4 regions of the Bradyrhizobium sp. USDA 4454 genome follow, and region 3 is predicted to be linked to each of the others. Evidence: predicted binding sites of a transcription regulator. Region 3 holds the regulator's gene; each other region holds the start of a gene.
The links. The regulator LexA, encoded in region 3, represses DNA repair genes until DNA is damaged. The targets are predictions, from matches to a motif close to TGTTCNNNNTGTGTTCNG.
Positions count from the first base shown of each region.

Region 1: ACVIW0_RS02055 (helicase-related protein) is a predicted target of LexA. The motif match lies at 2,242-2,259, and genes of this name have one in related genera.
Region 2: ACVIW0_RS19735 (single-stranded DNA-binding protein) is a predicted target of LexA. The motif match lies at 2,543-2,560, and genes of this name have one in related genera.
Region 4: ACVIW0_RS37020 (ATP-dependent Clp protease adaptor ClpS) is a predicted target of LexA. The motif match lies at 1,672-1,689, and genes of this name have one in related genera.

Region 1 is NZ_JBTRCN010000001.1:444,761-448,971, forward strand. It holds gene ACVIW0_RS02040 (SIR2 family NAD-dependent protein deacylase) at 1-339, shown strand, start outside; gene rpmB (50S ribosomal protein L28) at 432-740, opposite strand; gene ACVIW0_RS02050 (DUF3108 domain-containing protein) at 1,096-1,926, shown strand; gene ACVIW0_RS02055 (helicase-related protein) at 2,516-4,211, shown strand, end outside.
Region 2 is NZ_JBTRCN010000001.1:4,200,763-4,204,973, forward strand. It holds gene gyrA (DNA gyrase subunit A) at 1-1,362, opposite strand, end outside; gene ACVIW0_RS19730 (hypothetical protein) at 1,586-1,747, opposite strand; gene ACVIW0_RS19735 (single-stranded DNA-binding protein) at 1,883-2,374, opposite strand; gene ACVIW0_RS19740 (outer membrane protein) at 2,824-3,567, shown strand; gene ACVIW0_RS19745 (outer membrane protein) at 4,027-4,211, shown strand, end outside.
Region 3 is NZ_JBTRCN010000001.1:3,859,088-3,863,298, forward strand. It holds gene ACVIW0_RS18055 (ComEC/Rec2 family competence protein) at 1-1,186, shown strand, start outside; gene ACVIW0_RS18060 (hypothetical protein) at 1,183-1,410, opposite strand; gene ACVIW0_RS18065 (hypothetical protein) at 1,567-1,995, opposite strand; gene lexA (transcriptional repressor LexA) at 2,264-2,968, opposite strand; gene ACVIW0_RS18075 (molybdopterin molybdotransferase MoeA) at 3,212-4,211, opposite strand, start outside.
Region 4 is NZ_JBTRCN010000001.1:7,953,107-7,957,317, reverse strand. It holds gene ACVIW0_RS37020 (ATP-dependent Clp protease adaptor ClpS) at 1-1,643, opposite strand, end outside; gene ACVIW0_RS37015 (mechanosensitive ion channel family protein) at 1,968-4,211, shown strand, end outside.

The DNA.
Region 1 (4,211 bases), 3.4 Mb from region 3:
ACACTAATTCTCACTGAGAGTAGCTATTTTGAACGGCTCGACTTCGAGTCGCCACTGGACCAGATGCTCAGGGCAGATGTGTTGCGGCATCCAGTCCTTTTTATTGGCTACAGCCTCTCCGACATCAATGTTAGGTATCTCTTCCACAGGCTTGCGAAGATTTGGCGAGCAGCTGGGTCAAAAATAGACCGACCTCCAAGCTTCATTTTTATGGCGAATCCCAATCCAGTTGAGGAGGCAATTTTTCAGCGTTGGGGAATTTCGCCAATAGTGGAGCCTACGGGCCAGACGATGGAAGGCTTGAGAGATTTTTTGAAAGGAATATCGCCGACGCATTAATGCGCTGGGAGATAGCCCAAAACAAAAACGGCCGGGTCATCGACCCGGCCGTTTCAAAACTCTTCCCGCGAATTCCGCTCTCGCAGTCTCGCTCAGCTCGCCTTCTTCACCGGGGCCGGCTTGCCGACCTTCTTCTCGATCGCGCGCTTCAGTTCGAGGGCGCGGGGCGAGAGCACGTCGGCCTTGGCCTTGAGCAGGTAGGCGTCGAGGCCGCCATTGTGGTCGACACTCTTCAGCGCGTTGGTCGAGACGCGCAGGCGCACGTTGCGGCCCAGCGCATCCGAGATGAAGGTCACGTTGGCCAGGTTCGGCAGGAAGCGCCGCTTGGTCTTGATGTTGGAGTGGCTCACCTTGTGGCCCGTCTGGGGGCCCTTGGCCGTCAGTTCGCAGCGCCGGGACATCTTACAAAATCCTTATTGCATCCCCGCCTCTTGGCCAGGCGTGCAATCGCACGGCCCGCGCGGGGGTTTTGAATTCGCGTCCATTTTCCAGGAACCGCGGGTGTATAGAGGCGGATCACCCAAGCGTCAAGATTATATCGCCGCATGGCGGTATCGGGGAATGCCGGTTCATAAGCCGTTCCAGCCACTTAACGGCTGAAATGGCAACCATATAAAGGGCGTATTCGGCTGCAAGTCTTGGTTCCATAAGAGACGCGCGTGTTGTCCGGCCGATGTGGCTTTGGAAAGTGGACAACAGACCAAGCGCCGATAGCAGGACCGTCAGGTAGGTTAAGTGACGACCGCCATTGCCATTTTGCCCCCGCTCGGCCGGCTCCTCGGCCTGTGCGCCGGTGCCGTTTTGCTGTTTTGTGCCGAGCGCGCCAGCGCGCAGGGTCGGCTCGACGCGCAGTATGAGGCGACCTTGGCCGGTATCCCGGTCGGCAAGGGCAGCTGGACCATCGAAATCGGCGACGACACCTTCTCGGCCACCGCCCAAGGCGGCACCGCGGGGCTGTTGAAGGCGTTTTCCGGCGGCACCGGCTCGGGCGCCTCGCAGGGCCGGGTCGTCAACGGGACGCTGGCGGCGTCCTCCTACACCGCGACCACCACCACCTCGAAGAAGTCGGAGACGATCCGGATGGTGCTCGCGGGCGGCGGCATCAAGGAATCCGCGATCGAGCCGGAGCCGCCGGTCGATGCCGATCGCCTGCCGGTGACCGAGGCGCAGAAGAAGAACGTATTCGATCCGATGACCGGCGCGTTCCTGCGCGCGCCCGGCAATGCCGAATTGATGAGCCCGGATGTCTGCCGCACCGGCGCCGGCGTGTTCGACGGCCGCATGCGCTACGACCTCAAGCTCGATTTCAAGCGGGTCGAGATGGTCAAGGCCGAGCGCGGCTATCACGGCCCGGCGCTGGTCTGCGCGCTCTATTTCGTGCCGATCTCGGGCTACATCCCGGATCGCCCCGTGATCAAATATCTCGCCGCCCAGCGCAACATCGAGGTCGCCTTCGTGCCGATCGCCGGCACCCGCCTTTTGGTGCCGTTCCGCATGACGATCCCGACCCCGCTCGGCATGGCCATGCTGGAAGCGACGTCGTTCGTCACCACAGCCGCGCCGCCGCGCGTGGCGAAGACGCAGTAGCCTGCTTCGTCATTCCGGGGCGATGCGGAAGCATCGAACCCGGAATCTCGAGATTCCGGGTTCACGCTGCGCGTGCCCCGGAATGACGGGGCAGTTGGTGCGCAAGCCATGCAATAAACGTCACCGGAATCCAGTTGACTCTTGCCCGCTTCTGATTCGACTCGGCCAGCTCTGGAACTTAAGGAATTCAGTCCGCATATCCCCTGCTTGTGGAGCCCTCTCGAACTTGATCTAGTGCCGCCGCCGTGGGGTCTACCCGAGATGTTGCGGTGAACGTTTCAGGCCCGGAATGGAGTCAGCGATTCGGCCGCGATTTGTTCTCAACTCGTTCCGAAGCTTAAGCCGGGCGCAGCTAGCGTCGCATTGTGAGACAGATTTTGCGAAACACTCTGCGGGTGCCAAACACACTGCCAAACCGTCACCCTGAGGAGCCTGCGCAGCAGGCGTCTCGAAGGGCGACAGCCCCGCTGTCTCGTCAAGATCGCCGCAAATGGATCGATCTCGGCCGTGCATCCTTCGAGACGCGCTAACGCGCTCCTCAGGATGACGGAATAGAGAGCACCCAACACTTCAAGAAACACTGCAAAAAATGGTTTTCTCAACTTCGTTCGGAAATGACCGCGTGCCCGGTGCTGGTGTCACTGCGGTGCTGGGGCCGACCAACACCGGCAAGACGCATCTGGCGATCGAGCGCATGCTGGCGCATTCGTCAGGGCTGATCGGGCTACCGCTGCGGCTGCTCGCGCGCGAGGTCTACAACAAGATCGTCGATCGCGCCGGCGTCGACAATGTCGCGCTGGTCACCGGCGAGGAGAAGATCAAGCCGAAGGCGCCGCGCTTCTGGGTCTCGACCGTGGAGGCGATGCCGCGCGATCTCGACGTGTCCTTCCTCGCGGTCGACGAGATCCAGATCGCCGCCGATCTCGAGCGCGGGCATGTGTTCACCGATCGCATCCTCAATCGCCGCGGCCGCGACGAGACGCTGCTATTGGGTGCGGCGACGATGCGGCCGATGATCGAGCGGCTGCTGCCGGGCGCCTCGATCGTCACGCGGCCCAGGCTGTCGCAACTCGAATTTGCCGGCGACCGCAAGATCACGCGGCAGCCGCGCCGCACGGCGATCGTCGCGTTCTCGGCGGATGAAGTGTACGCGATCGCCGAATTGATCCGCCGCCAGCATGGCGGCGCTGCCGTGGTGCTGGGCTCGCTTAGCCCACGCACGCGCAATGCGCAGGTCGCGATGTTCCAGAACGGCGATGTCGATTATCTCGTCGCGACCGACGCGGTCGGCATGGGGCTCAATCTCGACGTCGATCACGTCGCCTTCGCCTCCGACCGCAAATATGACGGCTATCAATTCCGCCGGCTGACGCCGGCCGAGTTCGCGCAGATCGCCGGCCGCGCCGGCCGTGCCACCCGCAACGGCACATTTGGTACGACGGGACGCTGCGCGCCGTTCGAGCCGGAGCTCGTCAACGCGTTGCAGAACCACACCTTCGACAGCGTCAAGATGCTGCAATGGCGCAACGCCAGGCTGGATTTCTCCTCGCTCGGCGCGTTGCAGGTGTCCTTGGCGCTGACGCCTAATCATGAGGCACTGACGCGGGCCCCGGTTGCCGAGGATTTGCGCGTGCTCGAACATGTCGCACGCGACGCCGAGGTGCGCGAATGGGCGCATGGGCCCAAGGCGGTGGAGCGGCTGTGGGAGGCCTGCCAGGTTCCGGACTACCGAAAGCTGTCGCCGGCCGCCCATGCCGAACTCGTGACCACGCTGTATGGCTTCCTGATGCAAAAGGGGCGTATCCCTGACGCATGGTTTGCCGCCCAGGTCGACCAGGCCAACCGGACCGACGGCGATATCGACACGCTATCGGGCCGGATCGCGCAGATCCGGACCTGGACCTTTGTTGCCAACCGGCCCGACTGGCTCTACGACCCGGACCACTGGCAGGGGATCACGCGCGACCTCGAAAATAAATTATCCGATGCGCTGCATGAACGGCTCACGGAGCGTTTCGTTGACAGGCGGACCAGTGTATTGATGCGCCGCCTGCGGGAGAACTCAGTTTTGAATACGGAAATTGGCAAGACCGGTGAAGTGATCGTGGAAGGCCATGCGATTGGCCGGCTCGATGGTTTCACCTTCGCACCCGATGCGGCCGAGGCCGGCAGCGACGCCAAGGCGCTGCAAGCCGCCGCCCAGCAGGTGCTGGCGCGCGAGATCGATGCGCGGGCCGAGAAACTGGGCGCCGCCCCCGACGAGCAGTTCGTGCTGACCTCCGACG
Region 2 (4,211 bases), 340 kb from region 3:
CTCCATCGACAACCGCAGCGTGCCGTCCTCGTTGATGCGATGCCGGGGATCGTCGATCAGCGTGATCATCGCCTCGACGTCGCGCGCCGGCCAGTCGCGCGACATCAGGGCCTCGCGCGCGGTGTTCGGATCGGGCGAGGTGCGGATGACACGGATGATCTCGTCGATATTGGCGACCGCGATCGCAAGGCCGACCAGGATATGGGCGCGGTCGCGGGCCTTGCCGAGCAGGAACTTGGTCCGCCTTGTCACCACCTGCTCGCGGAACGCGATGAAGATGTTGAGCAGGTCCTTCAGATTCATCGTCTGCGGACGGCCGGAATCCAGCGCCAGCATGTTGGCGGGGAAATTGGTCTGCAGCGGCGTGAAGCGGTAGAGCTGATTGAGCACCACGTCGGGCACCGCTTCGCGCTTCAGCTCGATGACGACGCGATAGCCGTCGCGGTCGGACTCGTCGCGCAGGTCGCCGATGCCCTCGATCTTCTTCTCTTTCACGAGCTCGGCGATGCGCTCGACCATCGTCGCCTTGTTCACCTGATAGGGAATTTCGGAGATGATGATCGCTTCGCGGTCCTTGCGGATGGTGTCGATCGTCACCTTGCCGCGCATCACGATCGAGCCGCGGCCGAGATGATAGGCCGAGCGGATGCCCTGGCGACCCAGGATGACGCCGCCGGTCGGGAAATCAGGTCCGGGAATGATCCCGATCAGTTCGTCGATCGTGAGCGCCGGATTGTCGATCAGCGCCACGCAGGCGTCGACCACCTCGCCGAGATTGTGCGGCGGGATGTTGGTCGCCATGCCGACCGCGATGCCGCCGGCGCCATTGACCAGGAGGTTCGGGAACCGGGCCGGCAGAACCGACGGCTCTTTCTCGGAGTTGTCGTAGTTCGGCTGGAAATCGACGGTTTCCATGTCGATGTCGGCGAGGACGGCCAATGCCGCCCGCGTCAGCCGCGCTTCGGTGTATCGATAGGCCGCCGGCGGATCGCCGTCGATCGAGCCGAAATTGCCCTGGCCGTCGATCAGCGGCACGCGCAGGGAGAAATCCTGCGCCATGCGGACCATCGCGTCGTAAATCGACTGGTCGCCGTGCGGGTGATATTTACCGATGACGTCGCCGACCACGCGCGCGGACTTGACGTATTTCTTGTCCGGGGTGTGTCCCTGCTCGTGCATCGAGTAGAGGATGCGCCGGTGCACCGGCTTGAGCCCGTCGCGTGCATCGGGCAGCGCACGCGACACGATCACGCTCATGGCGTAATCGAGGTAGGACTTCTTCATCTCGTCGAGAATGGAAACGGGACGAATATCTGAGGGCCCCGGCGGCTCGCCGGGCTTGTGGTCGTCGTTGTCGGACAAAGGGGAAATCCGGTCAGTTTTACTGGGGAATCATATAGCCCATCGGGGGCCTGATAACCACCCTTCCACGGCTCCGGCAAGCCGTTTTTCCCTTCGTTCTTTCATGCACTTACGGGTGGGTCGGCGAGACCACGGCCGCTTGGTCGAGAAGCGAATGGCGAGTAGCGAACAGCGAGCGGAGAACCCCCCTTCGCCACTCCCCATTCGCTATTCGTACATCCCGTCATTGGCCGAATACCACCGCATGCATGATCCGCCCCGGCATGAACGTGAACGGCCGGGCAATGACCAGCGCGCCGAAGAAAATCCCGATCATCGTGTATTTGTGGCTGCGGACGTGTGACGCCGTGCGGCGGTGACGCCAAGAACCCGCGCTGACCGCCATCAGCCGGGTACAATGTCCTAGGGTGTTAGAGAGTTATCCTCATAATTCACATGAGGAAATTGCCGCGGCACATCGGACCGCCGTCCCGGCAAGTGATCTTCACGGAACGGCAGCCGACGCAATGCCCGCGCATGCTCAGAACGGGATGTCGTCGTCCATGTCGCTGTTGCGGCTGCCGCCGCCGGCGGCGACTGCGCGGCGCGGCGCCGAGCCGACCGGGCCGGACGAGCCGAAATCGCTGCCGCCATCATCGGAGAAGCTGCTTCCGCCGCCGCCCCGCCCGTCGAGCATGGTGAGGTTGGAGTTGAAGCCCTGCAGCACGACTTCGGTCGAGTACTTCTCGACGCCGCTCTGGTCGGTCCATTTGCGGGTCTGCAACTGGCCCTCGATGTACACCTTGGCGCCCTTCTTCAGGTACTGCTCGGCGACCTTGCAGAGGCCCTCGTTGAAGATCACGACGCGGTGCCACTCGGTCTTTTCCTTGCGCTCGCCGGTGCCCTTGTCGCGCCAGGTTTCCGAGGTGGCGATCGACAGATTGGCGATCGGACGACCGTCCTGGGTCCGCCGGATCTCCGGATCCTTGCCGAGGTTTCCAACCAGGATCACCTTGTTCACGCTTCCTGCCATCGCATCATCTCCACTCAAAAACCGGGCGTCCGGACATCGGCCACCACTCTCAACCTTCGCCACTTACATTGCAGGCGTCGTGGATGACCCTATACGCCGGTGGCGGCTTGGCGCCTTCGCCCTCGCGCGGTTATCCACGATAATCAGATATAGCATCCCGGCCGGAAATGTTCCAGTTTTGTTCGCTACAACCAACCGTAGATGCGGGCCGAGGCAAGGATGCGGCAGTCGATTTGGCTTTCAGCCGCCAGGCTGCGCCACGACGTTAGAAAATCAATAAATAGATCAGCATCTTATTCTCGCCGCACTTCTTCCGCGAGTGTGACTTTTGGGAGACGGCCTTTCCGGTTGAATCGGCGTATAGCTGTCAGCCATCAGACGGGCGCTCGCGTCTGAGGTCGGCTTTGGGACCCATTTGGAAGCCGATCGGGAAGCCGGGGAGTTTTGCAATGAAGAAGTTTTTGCTCGGGACGGTTGCTCTGGTTGCGTTTGCTGCGCCGGCCGCGGCTGCCGATCTGGCGGCACGCCCCTACACCAAGGCGCCGCCGGTGATCGCTGCCGTCTATGACTGGAGCGGCTTCTACATCGGCGCCAACGGCGGCTGGGGCTCGAGCCACAATTGCTGGGACCAGGTCCCCGCCGGCATCTTCATCGGATCGGATGGCTGCCATGATGCGACCGGCGGCGTCGCCGGCGGTCAGATTGGCTATCGCTGGCAGGCCGGCACCTGGGTGTTCGGCCTCGAAGCGCAGGGCGACTGGGCCGACCTGAAGGGCAGCAACAACAGCGCGATCTTCCCGGGCCTGTTCACCAACCAGACCAAGATCGACGCATTCGGCCTCTTCACCGGCCAGATCGGCTACGCCGTCAACAATGTCCTGCTTTACGCCAAGGGCGGCGCCGCGCTGACCGACAACCGCTTCAACACCTACTTCACGCCGACCGGCTTGCTCGTCGGCAGCGCCAGCGACACCCGCTGGGGCGGCACCATCGGCGCCGGCATCGAAGTCGGCTTCGCGCCGAACTGGACCGCTGGCATCGAGTACGACCACCTGTTCATGCAGGACAAGACCTACAACCTCACCACCCCGACCGGCGCGCTGTTCAGCAGCATCCGCGACCGCCAGGACGTCGACCTCGTCACCGTCCGCGTGAACTACAAGTGGGGCGGCCCGGTCGTTGCGCGCTACTGATCGCGCGCGGATTTGATCCAGGCGAAAGGCCGGCCCTGCGCCGGCCTTTTGTTTAGCCGGCGGTTGCCACGCCCATGACCAGCTAGACCGGCTTCTATCTCGGCGCCCAGGGCGGCGGCTGGGGCACCAGCAGCGAGACCTATCTCAGCGCCCGAACAATGCGGCCGTGATCGGCACGCAAAGCTACACCATCGGCGGCGGCTTCATCGGCGGCGTGATCGGCTACAACGTCCGGGCGGGCCCTGCCGTGCCTCCGTATGGAAACAGCGGCCAGCCTCGCGCCAACTCCCTTACTGGTACGTGCGCACCTCATGCACTCGTTTTCCGTGCATTGTGGTTTCATGGATACACAACTTCCAAGGTTTCCATGTAAAAACACGTGATCGTCACGCGACACTGCCGTGACGCTCCCTTCAATGTTTGAGGGGACAACAAGAAAATGGGACTGGGACTTTGAAAATCAGGAATGTTTTGCTGGCGTCGGCCAGCATGTTTGCCCTCAGCGCAATTGCACCGGCCATGGCGGCTGACATGGCGGCTCGCGCGCCCTACGTGAAGGCTCCGCCGCCGGTCGCGATCACCAACTGGACCGGCTTCTACATCGGCGGCTTCGGCGGCTACGCCAGCGAAGATTCCGGCAACCC
Region 3 (4,211 bases):
GGCCGTGGTGCTGATCGCTGTCATGGTCGACCGCCGCGCGATCACCTTCCGCACGCTGGCGGTGGCGGCGCTGATCGTGCTGGCGATCGCGCCGGAGGCGCTGGTGCATCCGAGTTTCCAGATGTCGTTCGCGGCGACGCTCGGGCTGGTCGCGCTGGTGCAGATCGGGCTGCCGAACCTGCTGGCCTCGCCCGATCATTCGGCGACCGCGCGGGTTGCGCTGTGGGGCGGGCGTGAGCTCACGATGCTGATGCTGGCTTCCCTTGTGGCAGGGCTGGCGACGACGCCCTACGCCGCGTTCCATTTCCATCGCGTGACGCCGTACGGGCTGCTCGCGAACCTCGCGGCAATGCCTGTCGTGTCGGCGGTCGTGATGCCGGCCGGCCTGCTCGGACTCGTCGCCATGCCGTTCGGCTTCGACGGCGTGTTCTGGGCGATCATGGGCTTTGGCATCGACTGGATGATCCTCGTGACGCAATGGGTCGCCGCGCTGCCTGGTGCGGTCGGCCGGATGGCGGCGTTCGGGATCGGGCCGCTGATCGCCGCCAGCGCGGGCCTCATCCTGCTCGGGCTGCTGCGCACGCCGCTGCGCTGGTCGGGCGCGGTGCTGTTGGTCGTGGCGTCGATCTGGGCGCTCAGGGTGCCGCAGCCGGACGTGCTGATTTCCGCCGATGGCCGCAACGTCGCGGTCCGCGGCGGCGACGGGCGGTTGCACCTGATGCATAGCGCCAAGGATGCCTTTTTGGTGAAGGAGTGGCTGGCGGCGGACGCCGATGCGCGGGCGGCCACCGATGCATCGCTCGGCGAGGGCGTCTCCTGCGATCCGAGCGGCTGCGTGACGCAAGGGCCCGGCGATGCCTTCGTTGCGCTGGCGAGCCGGCCGGAGGCGCTGGCGGATGATTGCGAGCGCGCGGCGCTGATCGTCACCGCCCGGCCGGCGCCGCATGGCTGCGCGGCCTCGGTGGTCGACGTCGAGCGGTTGCGGCGTCACGGCGCGCTGGCGCTGCGGCGGACCCGTGACGGCTACGCCATCGATGCGGTCAAGCCCGGCGGGATCGACCGGCCGTGGTCGCCGGCGGTTCCCGGCGACGGCGATGCCGAGACGACGCTCCGCGCCCCCGCCGCCGCGCCACGGCCGGCCGTCGACGCCACGCCGGCGGAGAGCGATGTGCAGGGGGAGGATTAGCCGTGGTCCGGCGAGGGGCTGGCCGGCAATTCGAACAGGCCGAGATGGTATTCGTCGGAATCGGGGCCGGCGTCGGGCTTCTTGACGAGGGTGAAGGACGCCTCGGGAAACTGCTCCCAGACCTTCAGGTCATCAGCCGTCACCGTCAACCAGCCGAACCGGAACATGTAGCGGCCCGGCTCCGTGACGCGTCCAGCCTTTTGCCATGTGACCTTATCGACCACCGAGCAGGTTTCCGTGAGCGCACATCCTCTGCGCCCGATGATGCGCCAAGGTGGCCGCCGACGCAAATCTCCCGCCGCGCCCCGGAACCGGTGTCCGGGGTCGCTCGAAATCCTTTCGGTCACTCGCCGCTCGGTCATCCGGCGGCGACGATGCGTTCAACCCAAAAACAGCGACGTAAATGCGGAGGGCCGCCGCTCCACGACCTTCGGCTTCTGCGTGACCGGCGGATGCAGTGCCGGCAATTGCAGCACGCTGACGCGTTGTCCCTCGACGAGCTGGGTCACCAACACGTGGCTGCCGTCGGGGAATTCGACCGCGTCATGATGACGATCGGGCACGTCGGGCTCGACTTCGTTGAACACGCCGACGCGATAGTTCAGCGTCTTGGTCCAGATCCAGCGGCTGTCATAGCGAACGTTCTCGGCGAAAGCGAGCTCGGTGCCCGGCAGCATGCAGACCGCGACAGTCGGATCGTTCTCCGACGCAAAGCCGCGGGTCGACGTGCCGCGGAAGGTCGTGGTGATCAGCGTCTCTCCGACAATGGCGGGGCGCGATGCCACGGCGTGCAGACTATAGTCACACATCGGATGGCTCCTCAAATGGAGGTAGCGACCCGTGCCTCTCTTTGAGGCATGGGCCTCTACCAGAGTGGACGATAGCGAACGAGTGTCAGCTCGTTTCTGGGCGATTGTACGACTCGCCCGCGACCGCCTCAATCACAAACACGCGACACTGCGCGAGAGGTATCGGAGCGCATCGGGCAGACCGCATGCTGCGCTATCTTGCAAGGAACGATCCGATGTGACGCTCGTTCCTCGCCGCCGCAAGTATTTGCAATCAAGTATTTGCAGCTTAGTACTTGCGGTAGAGCCCGATCAGCTTGCCCTGGATGCGGACCCGGTTCGGAGGCAGGATGCGCACTTCATAGGCGGTGTTGGCGGGCTCCAGCGCGATCGATGCGCCGCGGCGGCGGAAGCGCTTCAGGGTGGCTTCCTCCTCGTCGATCAGCGCCACCACGATGTCGCCGGTATTGGCGACGTCGTTGCGCTGGATCAGCGCCATATCGCCGTCGAGGATGCCGGCATCGACCATCGAGTCGCCGCGCACCTCCAGCGCATAATGCTCGCCGGAGCCGAGCATGTCGGGCGGTACGCTGATGGTGTGGCTGCGGGTCTGCAGCGCCTCGATCGGGGTACCGGCGGCGATCCGGCCCATCACAGGGACCGCGACCGGACGATTGCCGTCATCCTCGGCGACCGGCGGCGTAGAAGTGCGCTTGCCGAGGGTGCCTTCGATGACGCTCGGGGTGAAGCCGCGGCGGCCGTTGCCGCCCCCGGCCGACAGCTCAGGCAGCTTGATGACTTCGATGGCGCGGGCGCGGTTGGGCAGGCGGCGGATGAAGCCACGCTCCTCCAGCGCAGTGATCAGGCGGTGGATACCGGACTTCGAGCGCAGGTCGAGCGCATCTTTCATCTCGTCGAATGAGGGCGGGACGCCGGCCTCTTTCAGACGTTCATTGATGAAACGCAGAAGTTCGTACTGTTTGCGCGTGAGCATCTCGAGTATTCCCCCGGTTGATAGCGTCGTTCGATTCCGAGACTCTTCAGTGGGGCCTGCAGGCCGGGCCTGACCAGGGGAGCTTGGTGCTTGTTGCAAGCGCTCCCGGGCCGCCTCCCGATTGTAGACACCAGTACTCGAAACAAATCATGAACGGACACTATATGTTCGATATGTGTTCCGCAACCACTTAATTTCAGGTGAACGCGCCCGGCGGCGCCCGATCGGCGCGGTGAGAAAATCCTATTCGGGCAGCATCAGGATCTCGCACTCGCTGCCTGTGGCAGTCGCGGGCGCGAACGGCGGACGCACGAGAAGTGCCCGTGCCGCAGCGAGATTCCCGAGCAGCGAGGAATCCTGCTGCATCACGGGCGTTGCGATCAGCGTGCCGTCGTCGCGCGCCTCGAGACGCGCGCGCAGATAGTCCTCGCGCTGGTCGTTGGCGGCGAGGTTGCGGCCGAGCACGGCCCTCGCGCGGCGATGATGAATCGCTGTTCGGCCGCTCAATGCCCGAATCAACGGCACCAGAAACAGGAAGGCGCAGACATAGGACGACACCGGATTGCCGGGCAGGCCGATCACCCGCATCGCCCCGAGCCGGCCGTGCATCATCGGCTTGCCGGGCCGCATCGCGATCCGCCAGAACGCCATCGCGACGCCCTCGGCCTCCAGCGACTGCTTGACCAGGTCGTGGTCGCCGACCGAGGCGCCGCCGGTGGTGATCAGGATGTCGGCGCCGGTATCGCGGGCCCGGCGGATCCCCGCCGTGGTGGCCGCAACCGTATCGGCGGCGACCCCGAGATCGACGGTCTCGGCGCCTTCGTCGCGGGCCAGCGCCCGCAGCGCATAGCCGTTGGAATAGACGATCTGGCCGGGTCCGGGCTGCGAGCCCGGCATCACCAGCTCGTCGCCGGTCGCCAGCACCGCGACCTTCGGACGGCGGCGGACGGCGAGTTCCGGATGGTTCATGGCGGCGGCCAGCGACAGCGCCCGGTCGGAGAGGCGGCTGCCGGCCGAGAGGAGCACGTCGCCCTCGCGGAAGTCGACCCCCGCGGGGCGGATATGCCGTCCAACGGCGGCTGGCTCGGTGATCGTGATGTGGTCGCCGTCGACGGCGGTGTCTTCCTGGATGATGACGGCGTCGGCGCCGTCAGGGATCACCCCGCCGGTGAAGATCCGCACCGCTTCGCCTGCGCCGACCGTGCGCTCGAACGGCCGGCCGGCGGCGACTTCGCCGATCACC
Region 4 (4,211 bases), 4.1 Mb from region 3:
ATGTCTTCGGCGGTGACATCCTGGCCGCCGCCGCGGGCGATGCTGGCCTGGGCGATACGGCGCATCAGCTCCTTGATGAAGGCGGCGCTGACGCCTTCGGTGCGCTGCACCGCGGCATCGATGACCGGTGGTTCGAGCGGCAGGCCGCGGCCGTAGAGCCGGATCAGCTTGCCGCGGCCGGGCGCATCGGGCAGCGGCACCTCGATCGCCTGGTCGATGCGGCCGGGCCGGCCGGCCAGCGCGCCCTCCAGCTCCTCCGGACGGTTGGTGGTCAGCACGAACAGGATATCGCAATCCTCCTTCAGGCCGTCCATCTCGTTGAGCAGCTTGTTAAGCAGGGATTCCTCGCACGGCCCGCCCATCTCGTCGCGGTCGCGCGCGATCAGATCGACATCCTCGATCACGACCATGGTCGGCTGCAGCAGCCGCGCCAGGCTCATATAGGCGCCGAGCAGGCCGACCTGCTCGGCGGTGATGATCAGCGTGGTGTGGTTTGGCAGATTGGTGGCGAGATAGCGGACGGTGTGGGTCTTGCCGGTGCCGGGCGGGCCGTACAGCAGGATGCCCTTGCGGGTCGACTGGCCGAGCCCACGCAGCCGGTCGCGGCTTTCGACGAAGTCGAGCACGTTGCGGTCGAGCAGCCGCAGCGTCCGATCCGGCAGGATCACGTCATCGCGGGCGACGGTCGGCAGGCGATGCACGGTCACGCCGCGCGCGCGGCCGCGATAGTCGGCGGCATCTTCTAGCGACAGGATCTTGCCGCGATAGGATCGCGCCGCATGCACGGCAGCTTCCAGCTCCGCAAAGGTGCGCTGCACCAGGGCGTTTCCGGCGGCGCCTGCGGGCACCGCGAGCTCGATCCGCAAACCCGGTTCGGTCTGATAATCACGATGGTAGCTGAGCAGCACCGCGTAGCGCAGCTCTTCGGTTTTGCATAGCCACAAGCCATTGGTCAGGCATTTCACCGACTCGGGCTCGCCAACGTCGACGTCGTGATACTGCGGCGGCGCGATCGGCGGTGCGTTGCGGCTGTTCTCCATCAGCGAGGCAATCGCGAGGGTCTCATAGCGGTGTTCTTCATGAATGCCGAAGAAGTGGAGCGGCGCGTCGAACAACTTGTCGATCGCGATCTGAACGTCCGCTCGCATGTGACCGGGAAATTGCCGCGACCGGGTCATGATCTGATTGCGCGGCGTCCCGGCAAAATGCCAATCGAGCGCCATGAAGGCATATCTGAACTCTTCGCTCGGCAGGTTTTCCGAGCTTGCCCGCGCGGCGATCAGACAGTTGCCGCACAGGCAGACTGTCCGGCGGATGAGAAACACGTCCGTCACGGGCTCCAACGCGCCACAGAGATCGCACGGCCGGGCCGCGTCGGCGGCTGACGCGGTAATCAGCAATGGATGCCCATTGCTGCGGATCAGCTGTTTGGCGGACTCCAGCAGTGCTTTGGCCACCGTCGCGGGATAGGGGCCGCATGCGAACCCGTCCTGGGCCTCGATTCGCGCGGTGATGGCAATCGCTTCTTTCCGGGATTTGCCGAATACCGTGCGCAACAGGTTACGCACGAATTCCAGCGGCGTCTCATCGTCATCATGAATGAAGAGCCGGACCGGGCCGTCGTCGCTGAACACGTCGTGCATGATCACCTCAAAACGCAATCGGAACCAAAAGAACAAAATAAGAACATCATGGCCGGCCGCCTACGTCAAGCGAAAGATTCCGCCGGCTCACCTCTGACGTGTGGCGCCGATCGACCGGCTCAGCGGGGGAGCGCGTTGCATGCGTAAACGCCGCTCAACGCTTGTGACTTTTGTGTTGCGGCAAATGCCAAGACATGGCCGCCACAGCGGCAAACTTCCGACACATCATCGGGGCGAAAAGGAGCATCCGACATGGCGCGAGCGCGAGAGCTGATTCCTTTCGGGGATCAGCCGTGGCGCGATGACTTTTAATAAGAGGCCCTCGTGTCGCACAGATTTCGTTTTGCGATCCTCCTCGTCCTCACTTTGTTCGTCTCTCCCGCGCTGGCGCAGCCGGGCGCAAAGCCGGCGCCGCCGCAACCCATTGCCAGCGACAATCTGACGCCGGAGCAAGCCAAGCGCGCGCTCGAGACGCTGCAGGACGACAAGAAGCGCGGCGAGATCATCAACACGCTACGCGCCATCGCCAATGCTTCGCCGCAGGCTGCTGCCCAGCCGGCGGCCGCGGAGCCGGCGCCCGAGCAGCAATCGCCGATCCCGCTCACCGCCGACAGTCTCGGCGCGCAGCTCTTGCTGATGGTGTCGGAGCAGGTCGGCGAGATGTCGCGCGAGGTCGCCGACGTCGCGCGCACCCTGACGAATTTTTCGGCGTTCTATTACTGGTTCGTGCGCACCGCCAATGATCCGGCCGCCTATGGCCTCCTGATCGATATCGCCTGGAAGCTGGCGCTGGTGTTCGGTTGCGCGCTGGTCGCCGAATGGGTGGTGTTCCGCTTCATCAAGCGGCCGGTGGCGTTCCTGGAGCGGCGGCTGCCGCAGACCGCGCGCGTGCCGGTGCAGACGCTCGCGAGCGTCGATCCGCCATCGTCGGTTACCGATGTCACGCCGGAACCGGAATTGCATCGGCGCCGTCTCAGCCTGGCGCGGGCATGGCAGTCGCTGGTCCGGCTGCCCTTCGTGCTCGGCCGCCTGCTGCTCGAATTGCTGCCGGTCGTCGTGTTCGTCGGCATCGCTACCGCGCTGCTCGGCACCGAGATCGGCGATCAGCCGACCACGCGGCTGGTGATCCTTGCGGTCGTCAACGCCTATGCGTTCTCCCGCGCGCTGATCTGCGCGGTGCGCGCGCTGGCAGGGCCGTTCGGCCTGTTCCGGGTCCGTGCCGAGACCGCGGCCTATATCGAGATCTGGGCGCGGCGCATCGTCGCCGTCGGCGTCTCCGGCATCGCCTTTGCCAATGTCGCGCTGCTGCTCGGGCTGCATCGCGGCGGCTATGCGGCGCTGATCCGGCTGGTGATGCTGGTCGTGCACCTCTTTATCGTCGTCATCATCCTGCAATGCCGGCGCCAGGTCGCCGACGTCATCCGCGCGCCGGCCGATCGAACCGGGCTTGCGGCGCGCATGCGCAATCGCCTCGCCGCGCTCTGGCACGTGCTGGCGATCGCGCTCGACCTCGCGCTGTGGGCGGTGTGGGCGCTCAACATCCGCAACGGCTATTCGCTGCTGCTGCAATATTTCGTCGGCACCGTCGTGGTGCTCTTGGTCACCCGCCTCGCCACCATGGTGGTGCTAAGCCTGATCGACCGCGGCTTCCGTATCAGCCCGGACCTGAAGCAGCGCTTCCCCGGGCTGGAGACCCGCGCCAACCGCTATCTGCCGCTGCTGCGCAAGGTGGTGACCGCGGTGATCGCCTTCATTGGCTTCGTCGCGCTGCTCGAGGTCTGGGGCGTCGATGCCATCGTCTGGTTCTATGGCGGCCAGATCGGCTCGCGCCTGATCTCGGCGCTGGTGACGATCGGGGTTGCCGCGCTCGCCGCGGCCGTGATCTGGGAAGTCGCCAACGCGCTGATGGATCGCCAGATCGACGCGCTGTCGCGCGACGGGCACTACGCCCGCGCCGCGCGCTTGCGTACCTTCCAGCCGATGCTGCGCACCGCGCTGTTCTGCATGATCGTCGCAGTGGTCGGCCTCACCGCGCTCAGCGAGATCGGCGTCAATGTCGCGCCGCTGCTCGCCGGCGCCGGCATCGTCGGCATCGCGATCGGCTTCGGTTCGCAGAAGCTGGTGCAGGACCTCATCACCGGGCTGTTCCTCCTGATCGAGAATACCGTGCAGGTCGGCGACACCGTCACGGTGTCGGGCCTCTCGGGCGTGGTCGAAAACGTCTCGATCCGCACCATGCGGCTGCGCGCCGGCGACGGCTCGGTGCATGTGGTGCCGTTCAGCGCGGTCACCACGATCACCAATGCCAGCCGCGGCGCCGGCAATGCGGCGGTCAGCGTCAACGTCTCGTATAAGGAGGACACCGACCGCGCCGGCGAGGTGCTGAAGGACATCGTCGCGCAGATGCGTCAGGAGACGGCGTATCGCGCGCTGATCCGCGGCGATCTCGAATTGTGGGGCGTCGACAAGGTCGACGGCTCCGTCGTCACCATCGTCGGCCAGATCCGCTGCACCGACGGCGGCCGCTGGTCGGTGCAGCGTGAGTTCAACCGCCGCATGAAGCGGCGC